2 linked regions of the Fulvivirga ulvae genome follow. The protein of the gene in region 1 interacts with the protein of each later gene in a pairwise test. Links are inferred from orthologs where the notes say so. Each region holds a gene or a part of one and is shown on either strand. Other genes may lie near its edges.

Region 1 (8,535 bases):
TCCTCCGATCGAGGTGCCAACCCATAGAATATTTGCGTTATCTTCAAACAAACTGTATATAACATTATCACTTATAGAATGCTCATTTTGTGGATTATACTGATAATGATCAAAACTGAAGATACCTTTTTCGAAATCAAGAGAAGAGCTTCTGAATAACCCGTCACGTGTACCTACCCATAAAGAGCCCGTATGATCTTCCAGTATTGACAGTACTATATTGGCATTAAAACTTCCATTTTCGCTGGTAGTGTGGTTGATACGGGTAAAGTTATCTCTGGATTCATCGTATAAGTAAAGTCCCCGATGCGTACCAACCCATATTCTCCCGGAAGGGTCCTCGTATATTCTGGATACACGGTGCGAAGTGACATCTGCCGGCTTTTGGTTGTACAGATAACGGTTAAACTTCCCTACCCCCGGCCTTTTCAGATTAAGCCCGTTATGGGTTCCCACCCATAGGTTCCCTTGGCTGTCTTTCAGCATGCCGTAAATAATGTCATGACTGAGACTGTGTTCATCATTCGGGTTGTGTATATATTTATCCAGTACCCTCCCACTTTTAATGTCCATTTGCACAAGCCCTTTTACAGTACCCACCCACAGGTATCCGGTACTATCCCCGATAAAAACATAAACATTGTTATCGGGTAATGTGCCGGCATCTCCAGGAATATGTTTATACCGGGTGAAGGTTTCGTGCTCTATATCCATTTTATTGATTCCGGCGCTGTTGGTACCTATCCATAAATTCCCTTCGGGGTCCTCCCAAAGGGAATTGGTAAACTGATCTCCCAGGCTTGTGGGATCATTTTTATCATAATTAAAATTGAGAAATTGATAGCCGTCATAGCGGTTGAGACCTTCCTCTGTAGTGACCCAGATGAAGCCCTGCCGATCTTGTATGATCTGCCGTACGGATGATTGTGAAAGGCCTTCCTGTAATGAAAGACGCGTAAAATTAAGGTCCTGAGCCTGGCTCAAACCACTCCCCATATCGGTAAGGAACAGAAGAACAACCAACCACTTATAGAGCTTTCTCATTAGGAAACGAGGCTTTGGGACCACTTATCAATTTAGCAAATAATTCGAAAACACCTTAGGTTTTTCATAAATAGCTGACTGATAAACAGTTTTACTGCTTAATATTAGTGGGCTCAGCGAATACTCATGGTCAGCAAGTTCATGGGGTTCATTACTGCAGGTATGGATGAATGAGAATTTCTGGTGAGACGTGCCGATATCGATGTGACAACGAAAACATTGAATTAAATGGTTAATTAACCTGCAATAACCACCTGTAAATCAATAAAAAAAAAGGCCGCATTTCAGAATGCGGCCTTTTTTAACTGATATAAGTTGTTGATTATTTTCCTTCTTCGTCACCTAAAGCTTCTAACTTCTCAGTTACTTTAAGTGCCTTGTCATTCATTTTCAGCTGACTGTAGGTGTATTGTAACGATTCCAGTGCCACCCTGTTATTTGGCTCTATCTCTACTACCTTTTCCCAATAAGGCATAGCAGCTTTCAATTTGTCATTGATTGAGGTCTGCATTTCTTTGGCCTTTTTTAAGTCGGCAGAAGTTATTCCCAGATTGTTCTTTACTTTAATCAGCTCAACGGCTTCATTGTAGTTAATTACCGCAAGGTTAAATGTCGCGTTGAAATTTTTAGGATCAAGCTCAACAGCTTTTGCGTAAGCTTCCTTGGCTTTTTCATTATTACCTAACTCTTCCTGCATTACACCAAGAGTAAAGTACAGGTTGCTGTTGTCCGGTTCTTTAGCTATGGCTGATTCCAGCTCGGTTCTGGCTTCGTCAATTTTATCCATCTGGATAAGCGCGTTGATCTCGGATTTTGCAAAATCAACATTGTTAGGAAACTGCTTTTTAGCCTTACGGATCAGTTCGAGGGCCTTTTCGTTATCCTCATTTACAGTACCTTCAATATAGATCAGGTAATTGTAAATATCCTCACTGTGGTAATCCAGGTCGTTAACTAACTTGTAGAAGTTTTTAGAGGCAGTTTTATAGTCCTTACCTGACTGAGCAGCCAGACCAGCATAGATATATCCAGTGGTATCGGCAGGCTTCACCAGCTGTGTTTTTGTAAAGTATTTCACTGCTTCTTCGGTATTCTGTGCCTGGTAACCCTCTACACCTTTGTTGAGATAATGTCCCCAAAGTGTTTCAATTTGCTGACTTTTCAATATTGGTAGTCCGTTGGCATCTGAGATATAGTAATCATTGTTTCCCTTGTTCATTTGCTCAGCCTTATCAAATGCTTCCATAGCAATTTTCAATGGGTCATTGGCCAGGTTTTTATACTGAGCGTTGTTTGTAGTATCCAGTGAAGCATAGATCAAACCTCTGTAATACCAGGTTTTGCCATCATCCTTTGTTTTTTCGTGCTCAACGGCCTCATCTATGATTTCTTTGGCCTCACCAAGGTTTCCCTCGCTTCTGGCCTTCTCAGCTTGATTGATTTTAGGCTTCTTCTGGCCAAAAGAAAAACCAGCTATAGCAAAGGCAGCCAGTAATAAAATGAATCGTTTCATAATCTATTTGTTCTGTTTTAAATCAATTGGTTTTATATAAAGTTATTCTTTTTCTGAATTATTTTCCTCGTTATCATCGGCATCTTCTTTACCGGTACTGCCTTCTGTGCTGTTGGCGTCATCGATATTTTCTACCGGTGCTATCGGGTTTCCGTCCTCATCAAGCTCAATTTCCTCTTCTATCTTCTCGATTTTTTCCACTGAAGATATTTCATCATTTTCATTCAGCCTGATCAGTTTCACACCCTGAGTGGCACGTCCCATAACTCTTAAGCCGCTGACTTCCAGTCGGATTGTAATTCCTGACCTGTTGATGATCATTAGGTCATCTGAGTCAATTACTTCCTTGATTGCAACAAGCTTGCCAGTTTTCTCTGTTACATTGATGGTTTTTACACCTTTACCACCTCTTTTAGTGATTCTGTAGTCGTCTACAGGTGAGCGTTTACCATAACCTTTTTCAGATACTACCAGCAGGTTGGCTTCTTCCCTATTGATGCAGACCATGCCTACTACCCTGTCATCATCACTTTCCAGGGTCACACCTCTTACACCAGAAGCCGTTCTACCCATAGAGCGTACACCACCCTCATGGAAGTGTACTGCCTTACCATTTCTTTTGGCAATTACAATATGGTTATTTCCGTTGGTAAGCTTCACCTCAAGAAGGCGATCGCCCTCTTTTACAGTAATAGCGTTGATACCATTTTGCCGTGGCCTGGAGTATGCTTCCAAAGCTGTCTTCTTGATGGTACCATTCTCAGTACACATCATCACGAAGTTATTATTTACATATTCCTCGTCCGTGAGGCTATCTACATTGATTACAGCCCGAACAGTATCTCCCGGCTCAATATTGATCAGGTTCTGGATAGCTCTTCCTTTGGAAGTTTTACCTCCTTCAGGTATGCCATACACTTTCTTCCAGAATACCTTACCAAATTCGGTAAATATCAATAAATAATTATGCGCCCGTGCTATAAATAAATGCTCTGTAAAATCGTCATCCTTAGTGGTAACTCCTCTCGATCCCACACCTCCGCGGCTTTGGGTTCTGTATTCTGACAAAGGAGACCGCTTAATATAACCCTGATGTGAAATTGTAATAACCATTTCATCATTAGGTATCATATCTTCAACAGAGATGTCATCCGCACTATGCACGATATCAGTACGTCGGTCATCACCGTACCTTTCTTTTAATACAGTCAGCTCGTCTTTAATGATCTGCATTCTTCTGTCTTCGTCAGCCAGTATGTCTTTCAAGTCTTTGATCAGGGCTTGTACCTCAGCATATTCTTTCTGGATCTTATCCCTTTCAAGACCTGTAAGTCTCTGCAGCCTCATTTCCAGGATGGCTTTAGCCTGAATCTCTGACAGATCAAACTTTTGAATTAACCCGTCTCGGGCTTCATCCGGGTCTTTAGACTTTCTTATAAGTTCGATGACCTCATCCAGGTTATCCAGGGCTATAAGGTAGCCTTCCAGGATATGTGCTCTTTTCTCTGCTTCATCAAGCTCGTACTCTGTCCTCCTGATCACAATCTCATGACGGTGCTCTACATAGTGCTTGATGATGTCTTTCAGATTCAGCGTCTGGGGTCTTCCTTTTACAAGGGCAATATTATTTACTCCAAAAGAAGATTGTAGCTGAGTGTATTTGTACAGATGGTTAAGTACAATATTCGGAATGGCATCCTTCTTCAGGTCATACACTATTCTCAACCCGTTTCTGTCGGATTCGTCCCTGATATCAGAGATGCCGTCTATTTTCTTTTCGTTAACCAAGGCAGCAGTTTTCTCAATCATGCTGGCCTTGTTTACCATGTAAGGTATTTCGGTCACAATTATTTGTTCCCGGCCGGTACCGGTGGTTTCAAAGTCGGCTTTGGCACGCATAACAATACTACCTCTGCCGTTTTCGTACCCGCTTTTTACACCAGAATACCCATATATAATACCTCCTGTCGGAAAATCGGGAGCGGTAATATGCTCCATAAGTTCTGCAACAGTAATATCGTTGTTGTCAATATAGGCAGTAATCCCGTTGACTACTTCGGTAAGGTTGTGTGGTGCCATGTTAGTGGCCATGCCTACTGCAATACCCGAGGTACCATTCAGGAGAAGGTTGGGCAGCTTCCCCGGCAATACGGTAGGTTCTTTCAGCGAGTCGTCGAAGTTAGGCTGAAACTCAACAGTATTTTTGTTTATATCAGTAAGCATTTCTTCAGCTATTCGCTTCAGTCTTGCTTCGGTATACCTCATAGCCGCGGGAGAGTCACCATCTATGGAGCCGAAGTTTCCCTGCCCGTCTACCAAAGGGTATCGCAATGACCAGGGTTGGGCCATACGCACCATGGTAGAATAAACGGCCGCATCCCCATGAGGATGGTACTTACCCAGCACTTCCCCGACAATTCTGGCGGACTTTTTATAGGGTTTATTATAATTTACCCCCAATTCGAGCATTCCAAAAAGTATCCTTCTATGCACGGGCTTTAAGCCATCCCTTACATCCGGTAATGCCCGCGAAATAATAACCGACATAGAATAATCTATGTAGGCTCCACGCATTTCATCCTCTATATTAATCGGGATGATATTCTCATTTGCTCCTTCAGCCATATGTAATGTTAAAGTCCATTGTTATCAAAAAATCATGGCGAATTTAAGCAATTCAATCAGCAATTAACAACGTTTCCGTACAATTATTGCCTGCCACTGGCTTATTGCCATTTGATGCTCTAAATGAGGCTGCAAATGCGTTAAAACATGCTTCATTTTCACGCTCACACCCCCGCATGTACGCCTTATACCTCCACTCATCCATCTATAAAAAATACAATCCGGTTTTCAATTCATTTTGTGGTGTGTTGTAACTCTCGGAGGACAGCCATTTGTGCCTGTTTACCCGATCCGAAAGTGTCAATTAATAGGCATGTAGCTTTTTCTTGTTTTTCTTCTTGTATTTGATCAGGCGCGGATAGTTTTCTCCATGATGTGGGTTCTGCTTTTTATAGAAAGGATGCACACGGCTTCTGTACTCCCTGTTGCCATGCTGGTGGTTTACCTGAGTGGTACACTGCTTAAGAAAACATTTTCGAAGTTCAGGAATACGATAAGTGAATCCGAAACTGATATAGAAGGCGTTCATAGACTGACTTATAGACAGGTCAGTTTCGGGAATATTCAATGTGAAATTTTTAACATCAAAACTCGGTCTGACAAAAAGCCTGAAGTACTCAGACATATCACGTTCGATGGTCGGTCCGATATTAACATAAATACCCTTTTGGATAATGCTCTTATTGAATTTGTTAGTCAGGTTAAAAGCGCCTATGTTGGCATCAACCGACAGGCTGTACTCATAGTAGCGGTAAACCCTGACTCCAAGTAGGGCATAGTATTTCTTATAAAATACACTTCCAAAATTGGGCTCGTAGGTACCTATTTCATTTTCAAAATCGCTGGGCTTAAACTTACCAGGCCGGTGATATTCGAAAGTAGCCCCCCCTCCTATTCTATATCTGTCAAATTCAAGGTGTATAGACAGGTTTAAGGGAATACTCATCCCCGATCCCTTGAACTTCAAGTCTGCTGTATCTGCCTGTATTAAGAAAGCATTAGCAGGGTTAATGCTGATGTTGCTATCACTTGCTATATCGTTGAACCAGTAGGTATATCCGGTGCTAAGGCTGCCACCGCCAGTGTTGAGTTCATTGCTAAATATGACAGGTGTGGTGCCGGGTTGTTGTAATACTGAAAAATCAGAGAGATCCTGACGGTAGAAGGTGTTTCCATACCCGGTGGAGAAGCTAAAATGTAATTTACTCAATAGCTTTCTCAATCCATTATTATATTCAGGATCGGCATAAAAATGATCCAAAGGTATGGATACATTCTTCTCATCCTGCGCTAATAATTGATTAGTCGCAGCAAGGAGGAGCATGTAGAGGCAAGCCAAAAAAAATGTACGTAAGCCGTTTATGATCATTTTACGTGTCTTAAAATCAAAACCAATGCCACTTTTTTCAGGCCGTGCCCCAAGCAGCTTATGTAAGGTTTTAATTAGAACTGGCAATATTAAAAAATATTATGCTCACTGCATCACAAAAGCGATGCTATTTAACATCAAATGTCCTGCAAAAAGACTCAAAAACCGGCAAATTGTCAATGTTCAGCTTTTTCCCTATTTCAATGATCTTATCATACTCTACCTGCGAAATACTTCTGTGGTCTACGATATCAGCTTCATCATTTAGTACCATAGTGCTTAAAAAGCGAACAAATATATAAGGTACTGTCATCAGGTCCCTGGCAAAGCTTTTAACAGGATCTTCAAGGTTGCTTCCTTTCAGGTTTTTCAAAAGTTGCATATCAAAGGTTGCATCCATGGCAATGCGGATTACTTTCAGAAATTTATCTTCCCATGAATCGAAGTTTTTCAATGCAAATTTCATGGCATGAGCTACGGGGTCTACTTTAAGAAAATAACCTCCCTTTGACATTTTACGAGCCATTTTATTTAAGCCGAGTTCTTCGAATAAACTCACACTCCCATTGGCCAGAGTCAAACCCATTGCGGGAGTCATCATGATCAGCGAAAGGAAATCATGCTCTGAAATATCCAGCATACTGGCTTCTGAACTTATAAAATCTGTCCTGGTAGCAATTGTAGCTTCATGTATCGCCGGAATCTCGATCATGGTCGCTATTTCATTTTCTGAAAACATATACTTTGAGTAGTTAGCAATAAATAATTATCCAATATAGTACTTTTTTGAATAAATCAAGGATGTAATTAAGATTGAAAGGCCGGAGACTTGGCTGGAAAGTTTGTAAGTAAAAAGCAGACCATAGGAAAAAGCAGTTGTGAAAACAAGGCGAAAGGCTTTGAGGGTTGCGTAATCCTTGACAGTGCATGGTGTGGATAAAACGGAAATAAAAAAGCCTGCAAATCGAATTGCAGGCTTTTTCACTTTGTCTCCGGAGTAATTCAGTGATCAGGCATCACCATCTTCTTTAAGCTTCATCTGTGCTTCGATTTTCTCATATCTTGCTTTCAATGACTCGTCTGAAGCTAATCCTGATTTAATTGCTTTATATGTTTTTCCACCGCCAGGCAACATTTTTGTAGCCAGTACCTGCACTACTTCACCAATGGCTTCTTTTCTCTCGTCCTGCTCTTTGGTAACAAGTTCCATGAATTTTTTCTCAAATTCTTTGGCACCAAGCTCATTAAGCTTAGCCTCATCTCCTTTAGCAGCAGATAGTTCCATATATCTCTTTCCTGACATACCTTCCTGATTTCTGATCATATCATTGGTAATATCACTTATCTCTTGCTTCATGGCATCAACCACTTCCATCATCAGGGCGTATCTTCTCAAATCCTCGTTGCTGATCTCCTCATCCTGGGCAACTGCTGTATTACCAGCAACAAATAACATTAATGCAACGAATAGATAACTTAACTTCTTCATGTGTCAACTCTTTATAGGGTAATTAAATATATTTTTGTATTAATAACCTCGAATAAAGGCCTTTTAAGCAATTAAATCAAATTTTGGGATCAAAAAATGAGAAAAAACATGATTTAGTCATTTCACCAATCCAATACTGATTTATAGTCAAGGGCTGAGTATGTCTGGAATATAGTCTCTCCTTTTTGTACCTGATACTCAAAAACTTCCTCATGAGAAGTACCCGTTTGAGGTGATTTCAGCATCAAAGTTACCTTTTCCTGTCCCTGATCAAGGGGTACACGGGTGTAATAAATACTATGGGGCAATGTTTGCCAATTCCTGGTGTCCGCCTTTTCAGTCAGTGCATTCAGGAAACCAACAGCTGCTCCCAATCCTTCATCTTCTTTTCTTGCACCATGTTCGGCCGCCTTTTTCAATGCCACTCTCAATAGCGCTTTCCCAAATTCTTTGAGCATACGTTCGCGCAGGCTACGGAAAGCTATGGCGTTAACA
Region 2 (6,489 bases), 610 kb from region 1 along the record:
AGGCAATGTTCCTTTATCGGGTGTAGGTTTCAGTAGCTTGATTGTTTTCAGTTGTACCGGAATATTTCAGTACAAGTTTATGCTGCGAAAATGACTCAACTTTGATGACGACCACCAGCTGGTCGAAATTAAGAGTAAAAATTTCTCCGTCAAATGTATACTCGTTCGTCAAAGATCCAGCCTGGCACCCATTACTATCTGTCATAGGTAACTCAAGCTTGTCATCAGCTATTACCAGCACCGGAGCTTCAGTCGGACAGATTTTAAACCCATCGCGTGTAGATGACTCCAGATACCATTTGCCCTTTAAGTCTTGGATTTCATAAAATTCTCTTCCATCATCACTATCACAGGCGTACATCAGTAAGGGGCAAAGAGCTGTGATAAGAAAACGATTAAACTGTTCCATATCTGAGTGAAATGCGTATCAAAACAAATTAACAGATCAGATTAATATATTGTTTTTTGGAGTTGGTTTTGGCTTGCTCTCAACCGGTTGCCAATCAGTAAATTATCGTGAAAACAGATATTGAAATTATATTGGAATAAGTGAATTTTTAATAGGATTTTAATAATGATGTTTTGTTAAATAAGTTGATAATAAACCTGCAAAAACCTTAAAAAAAATCATTAATTATTGTAGTTTTGGGAGACCTTAAAATACCTTGGTCCATGGAGTTTTACAGGTGGTTTTCTTTTCATCCACATTAGGGGATTCCAGTCGTTGGCGGCAGTGTTTTAATAGGATTATATAAAAGTTTATGAGCGATAAAGAAAATAAGAAAGAATATTCGGCAGGTAATATTCAGGTACTAGAGGGCCTGGAGGCAGTTAGAAAAAGACCTGCAATGTACATTGGTGACGTAGGTGTCAAGGGACTTCACCATTTGATATGGGAGGTTGTGGATAACTCGATAGATGAGGCTTTGGCGGGTCATTGTGATGTGATTTCTGTTACCATCAATGAGGATAATTCGATTTCTGTTTCTGATAATGGTAGGGGTATCCCCGTTGATATTCACACCAAAGAGAAGCGCTCGGCGCTTGAAGTAGTAATGACAGTACTTCATGCCGGTGGTAAATTTGATAAAGATACTTACAAGGTCTCAGGAGGCTTGCATGGTGTGGGTGTATCATGTGTTAATGCCTTATCTACAGACCTGAAAGCCGTAGTACATCGCGACGGAAAGATCTACGAGCAGGAATATAAAATAGGAGTGCCTCAATATTCGGTAAGAGAGATCGGATTGACTGATAAGACAGGAACCACTATTACCTTTAAACCGGACGGGAGCATTTTTACGGTTACAGAATTTACTTATGATACAGTTGCCTCAAGGCTTCGTGAGCTTGCCTACCTAAATGCAGGTATAAGTATTACCTTGCATGATATGCGTGAGTTGGATGACGACGGCAAACCTAAAAACGACTCCTTCCATTCTGAAGGTGGCCTGAAGGAATTTGTTCAGTACCTGGATAGTACAAGGGAAAAGCTGATCCCGGAGCCCATCTACATGGATAGTGAAAAGGGCGAAATTCCGGTACAGGTCGCCATGAGCTACAATACCTCATACAGTGAAAATGTAGTATCCTATGTGAATAACATCAACACTATTGAAGGAGGTACTCACGTAGCCGGTTTTAGAAGAGCTCTTACCAGAACACTCAAAGCCTATGCTGATAAATCTGGTCTGCTGGATAAAGTGAAGGTTGATATTAGCGGAGATGATTTTAGAGAAGGGCTTACCTCCGTAATCTCAGTAAAAGTGGCCGAACCTCAATTTGAGGGTCAGACCAAAACAAAGCTTGGTAACTCAGACGTAAGTGGGGCGGTAGATACGGTAGTGGGTGAAATGTTGAATAATTACCTGGAGGAAAACCCTAAGGAAGCCAAAGCTATTGTTCAAAAAGTTATTATAGCAGCCCAGGCACGTCATGCAGCTCGTAAAGCACGTGAGATGGTGCAGAGAAAAAATGTACTTAGTGGCACGGGACTTCCCGGAAAACTTGCCGACTGTTCAAATAATGACCCAACCGTTAGTGAGTTATATCTTGTGGAGGGTGACTCAGCGGGTGGTTCAGCTAAGCAGGGGCGTGATAGGAATTTCCAGGCTATTCTACCCCTGAGAGGTAAGATACTTAACGTAGAAAAAGCTCAGGAACATAAGATATATGAGAATGAGGAGATCAAGAATATGATCACTGCTTTGGGAGTAAGCTTTGGAACCGAAGATGATGAGAAGGCACTGAACATGACTAAGCTGAGATACCACAAGATCGTGATCATGACGGATGCTGATGTTGATGGTAGTCACATTCGTACCCTGATCCTTACTTTCTTTTTCAGGTATATGCATGCTTTGATTGAAAAAGGCTACGTATACATAGCTCTGCCACCCCTTTACCAGCTAAAGAAAGGAAAGGATGAACGCTATTGCTGGACGGAAGAGGAGAGAATTAAACTTATCCAGGAGATGGCAGGTGATGGTAAGGAAGAGTCGGTGGGAGTACAAAGGTACAAAGGTCTTGGAGAAATGAACCCGGAGCAGCTATGGACAACCACTATGGATCCGGAAAACCGAAGCCTTAAGCGGGTCACCATTGAGTCTGCTGCAGAAGCAGATCATTTATTCTCAATGTTGATGGGTGATGAAGTAGCGCCGCGAAGAGAGTTTATTGAGCGCAATGCCAAATACGCTAAGGTAGATATTTAAGATAGGTAAAACACCAATCTGAAAAGGGTTCTGTTGACTGGAACCCTTTTCCTGTTTTTAGAGGATAAAAACTTTTCGTGATTGGTTTTTTGTTTGAACACAGATGATTATTTTGTTCGAGATATGATGTTACCAGAAAAGATTAAAAAGCAAATAGCCCAGAGTGATTATGTCAGCAGGGATTTGAGCTGGCTCAAATTTAATGACCGGGTACTGGACCAAGCCAGGGATCCTGACAAAAGTATTATTGAAAGGTTAAGATTTTTGGCCATTACAGAATCTAATTTGGATGAGTTTTTCACAATCAGGGTAGGTAGCTTGTATAACTACCTGGACTATAACAAACCCAGAATAGACTATTCAGGTCTTAAAGAAATTCAGTTCAGGCAGGTAATTTTCACTCGTACCAAACAATTTTCTCATCAACAGCATAGTCTCTTCATGAATGAACTCATGCCTCTGTTTGAGCAGCATGACTTTTCCATTACCACTTATAAAAATTTAACAAGCGCGGAAAAAGGCAGAGTAAACAGTTACTTTGAAACGACGATTTACCCTATGCTTACGCCGATGGCATATGATAACTATCATACGTTCCCGATTCTTATATCCAACAGGTTGGTGTTTGGTGTAGTCACCAAGGCTGAGGATGGCAGTGTGGACTACAAGAAGCTATCTTTTATACAGATACCTTCGAACCTTCCTAAGTTTCTGGAAATTGAAAGAGACGAAGTTGTACACTTTGTTCCGGTAGAGGATATTATCCGCAACAACATTAAACATCTCTTTAGAAATGTGGAGGTCTTGTCCGTTAACCTCTTTAGAATAACAAGAAATGGCGATTTTACCCTGGAAGAGAGTGATGATATTGAAGCAAACTTCCTTGAAGAACTAAAGAAAAAGCTCAAAACCAGAAGAACAGGTCGTGTGGTGAGACTTGAAGTTTCAGGCAGACCGGATTCATGGATGCTTAAAGTGCTTAAGGAAAGATGGGATATTGATGATGACAATATCTTTAAAATAAAGAGGAAAAGCCTGCTGGATTTCACCGGGCTCTTACAAATTGTTAATCACCCTCAATTTAGAGATCTCAGGATGGAAATGCCTGTAGCAGTACCCCCGCTAAGCTACCCGGAAATTCACGATTACAATATCCTGGATGTGTTAAATGAACGGGATGTTTTGTTGCACCATCCTTACAATAGCATTGAGCCTGTACTTGAACTTTTGGAGAAAGCCGCTGAAGATGCAGGCGTTCTGGCAATTAAAATCACTATATACAGACTGGCTAAAGATAGCCGGGTTACAGCAGCTTTGCTTAAAGCAGCGGAAAATGGCAAGCACGTTTCCGTATTGTTTGAGGTAAAGGCACGTTTTGATGAAGAAAATAACCTCCGTGAGGCACAAAGACTGCAAAAGGCAGGTTGCTTTGTGATTTATGGTATAAGCAGCTTTAAAACCCATACCAAGCTACTACTTATTGTAAGAAAAGAAGGAGAAAAAGTAACGCGGTATGTACACCTCTCCAGTGGTAACTACAATGAATCAACATCAAAATTTTATACAGACCTTGGTTTGTTAACCACCAACGAGGTCTATGCCCATGATGTGTCCGAGTTCTTTAATGTTATAACCGGTCACTCCATGCCCAATGTATACCTGAACCTGATCACGGCCCCAAAAGATATGCGTCAGCAGCTGGTTGAGCTTATAAAGGCAGAGGCTGAAAATGCCAGAAAAGGTCTGCCATCAGGTATTGTGATCAAGATCAACTCTTTACAGGATAAGGAATCCATAGATGAGCTGTATGCAGCCTCTCAGGCGGGGGTGTCGATTAAACTGATAGTAAGAGGAATGTGCTGTTTGAGGCCGGGCCGGGCCGGGCTTAGTGAGAATATTCAGGTTATATCTATCGTAGGGCAGTACCTTGAGCATTCACGTATTTATTATTTTCATGGCAATGGTGATTCTAAAGTGTATATCGGAAGCGCAGATATGATGGTGCGTAGTTTTGAACGACGACTGGAATCTCTCTTTATGATTACGGATGATCTTCTTAAAAGGCAAATAATCAATATTTTACAATACAATCTTAAGGATAATGTAAATAGCTATGTAATGCATGAAGATGGAACTTACAGTAAAAAACATCCGGATGGTGAACCCGAATTCAACATCCATAAAGAGTTCTATAATGTTATAAGGGATACACTGTTAGATCTTGATCTGGCATTAAAAAAGCCCGGCCAAAAGAAGTTGCCTGAGGAAACCGTTGAAGAAAAAAGGTATATACCTGACCTTGATAAAAGTTAACTAGCTGAACTTGATCGTTTGCTTGTTGGTGTTGCGTTCATAGAGGTGTTGCATTATGCCATCTTTGAGGCCTACGTCAGGTACAATAATGTTTTTGGCTCCCGCCCATTCCATTACGGCTATATAAATTTCTGATGCAGGTATGATCACGTCCGCACGGTCAGGATTAAGCTGTAGTTCATTGATCCGGTCATCCATGCTTAATCCCCTGATAAATGTCTGGACCTCTTTGACTTTAGTCAGCGACATTTTATCGCCAGGAGATTTCTGGGCCAGCTCAAAAATCTTATTAATATTGCCCCCGGTACCAACCGCAGTTATCTTGTCCTTATATTCTACCATTTTTTCGGACACCCATTTTTTCATGTTTCTCCAAATAATTGGCGAATCATTATGCTCCAGCCTTCTGACCGATCCTATTTTAAAGGACCTTGATTCTACTTTCCTGCCTCCTTTAATAATAGTCAGCTCCGTGCTTCCACCACCCACATCAATATGAAGGTAGTTCTTCTTTTTATCAAGAAACGAACTAATGGCATTATTGATCAGAAGAGCTTCATTTTTACCATCAATCACCCGGATCTTTAGTTTTACATCTTCCTCAATTTCCTTTACTATTTCCATTCCGTTTTTAGATTCTCTCATGGCGGAAGTGGCGCATGCCATATAGTCGTCTACTTCATAAAGATCAATGAGCAGCTTAAAGGCTTTCATTAACTTTTTGAATTTAGCCTTTTTGGAAGGACTTATACTTCCCGTATTAAAAACATCCTGCCCCAACCGGAGAGGAAACCTTACATATTCTAGTTTTTTGAAATTCAGTTGCCCTTTGGTCCGTATCGTATTGGTCACCTGTAATCTTATGGCGTTCGATCCGATATCTATAGCTGCTAGTTTCAAATTGATGCTTTTTATACCTTGAACCAAAACTAAATAATAAAATTTAGCTATCAATTTTTCAAATTGATTTCTTTATTTAAATTAATCTTGTTCTTAGCATAATGAGGCATGTAAAGTGCTTTTTCTTGAGTTTCTTATTTTTGTGGCTGTCTACACATATATACACATAACAACCTTTTGAGTGGTATAGATTTTATCCAAGGTGAGGTTAAAAACTAAAGTCTGGCTCAAAATATTACTTTATGCCAAGTATTGCCAGATGGCAAAGAGATGTACCATCTATCTCTTTCTTTTAATTATAATAGGTGGAAAAATGATAAAACAGCTACCTTTGGATTCGATTGCAACCACTGGGATTGTCAATAGGGCCAGCAAGTAGAGGTAAGGATAAGAGTATCATTTATTTGTTGATATACCGTATAGGCCTGCAAAGGTATTTATCTCTGAGGTTCCTGATAGAATTGATATCGGTTGAGGAGATAGATGCGGTGGGTGTAATGAAAATGAGGGTTACGTTTGATAATCTGTATTTTGGAAATTATGAGGAAACCAGGGTTGCCAT

The links.
Region 2: the proteins of gyrA (region 1) and gyrB interact in binary tests that used the Escherichia coli proteins (3 or more experiments, as listed by UniProt). The link is inferred for Fulvivirga ulvae from one-to-one orthologs.

What each region holds. Positions count from the first base shown.
Region 1 is NZ_CP089981.1:5,406,652-5,415,186, forward strand. The notes cover bases 2,392-5,522. They hold gyrA (DNA gyrase subunit A), read right to left. Parts: upstream 5,183-5,522; coding sequence 2,600-5,182; downstream 2,392-2,599. Other genes in these bases: LVD17_RS22785 (tetratricopeptide repeat protein), read right to left, coding at 2,392-2,557; LVD17_RS22795 (hypothetical protein), read right to left, coding at 5,487-5,522. In the rest of the region: LVD17_RS22780 (two-component regulator propeller domain-containing protein), read right to left, coding at 1-1,044; more of LVD17_RS22785, read right to left, coding at 1,367-2,391; more of LVD17_RS22795, read right to left, coding at 5,523-6,638; LVD17_RS22800 (hypothetical protein), read right to left, coding at 6,679-7,290; LVD17_RS22805 (hypothetical protein), read right to left, coding at 7,561-8,040; LVD17_RS22810 (COG3014 family protein), read right to left, coding at 8,163-8,535. UniProt on the Escherichia coli protein: A type II topoisomerase that negatively supercoils closed circular double-stranded (ds) DNA in an ATP-dependent manner to maintain chromosomes in an underwound state.
Region 2 is NZ_CP089981.1:6,017,232-6,023,720, reverse strand. Bases 306-3,237 are described here. They hold gyrB (DNA topoisomerase (ATP-hydrolyzing) subunit B), read left to right. Parts: upstream 306-761; coding sequence 762-2,714; downstream 2,715-3,237. Other genes in these bases: ppk1 (polyphosphate kinase 1), read left to right, coding at 2,838-3,237; LVD17_RS25215 (hypothetical protein), read right to left, coding at 306-361. Outside these bases: LVD17_RS25220 (CoA-binding protein), read left to right, coding at 1-2; more of LVD17_RS25215, read right to left, coding at 14-305; more of ppk1, read left to right, coding at 3,238-5,027; LVD17_RS25200 (Ppx/GppA phosphatase family protein), read right to left, coding at 5,028-5,927. UniProt on the Escherichia coli protein: DNA gyrase negatively supercoils closed circular double-stranded DNA in an ATP-dependent manner to maintain chromosomes in an underwound state.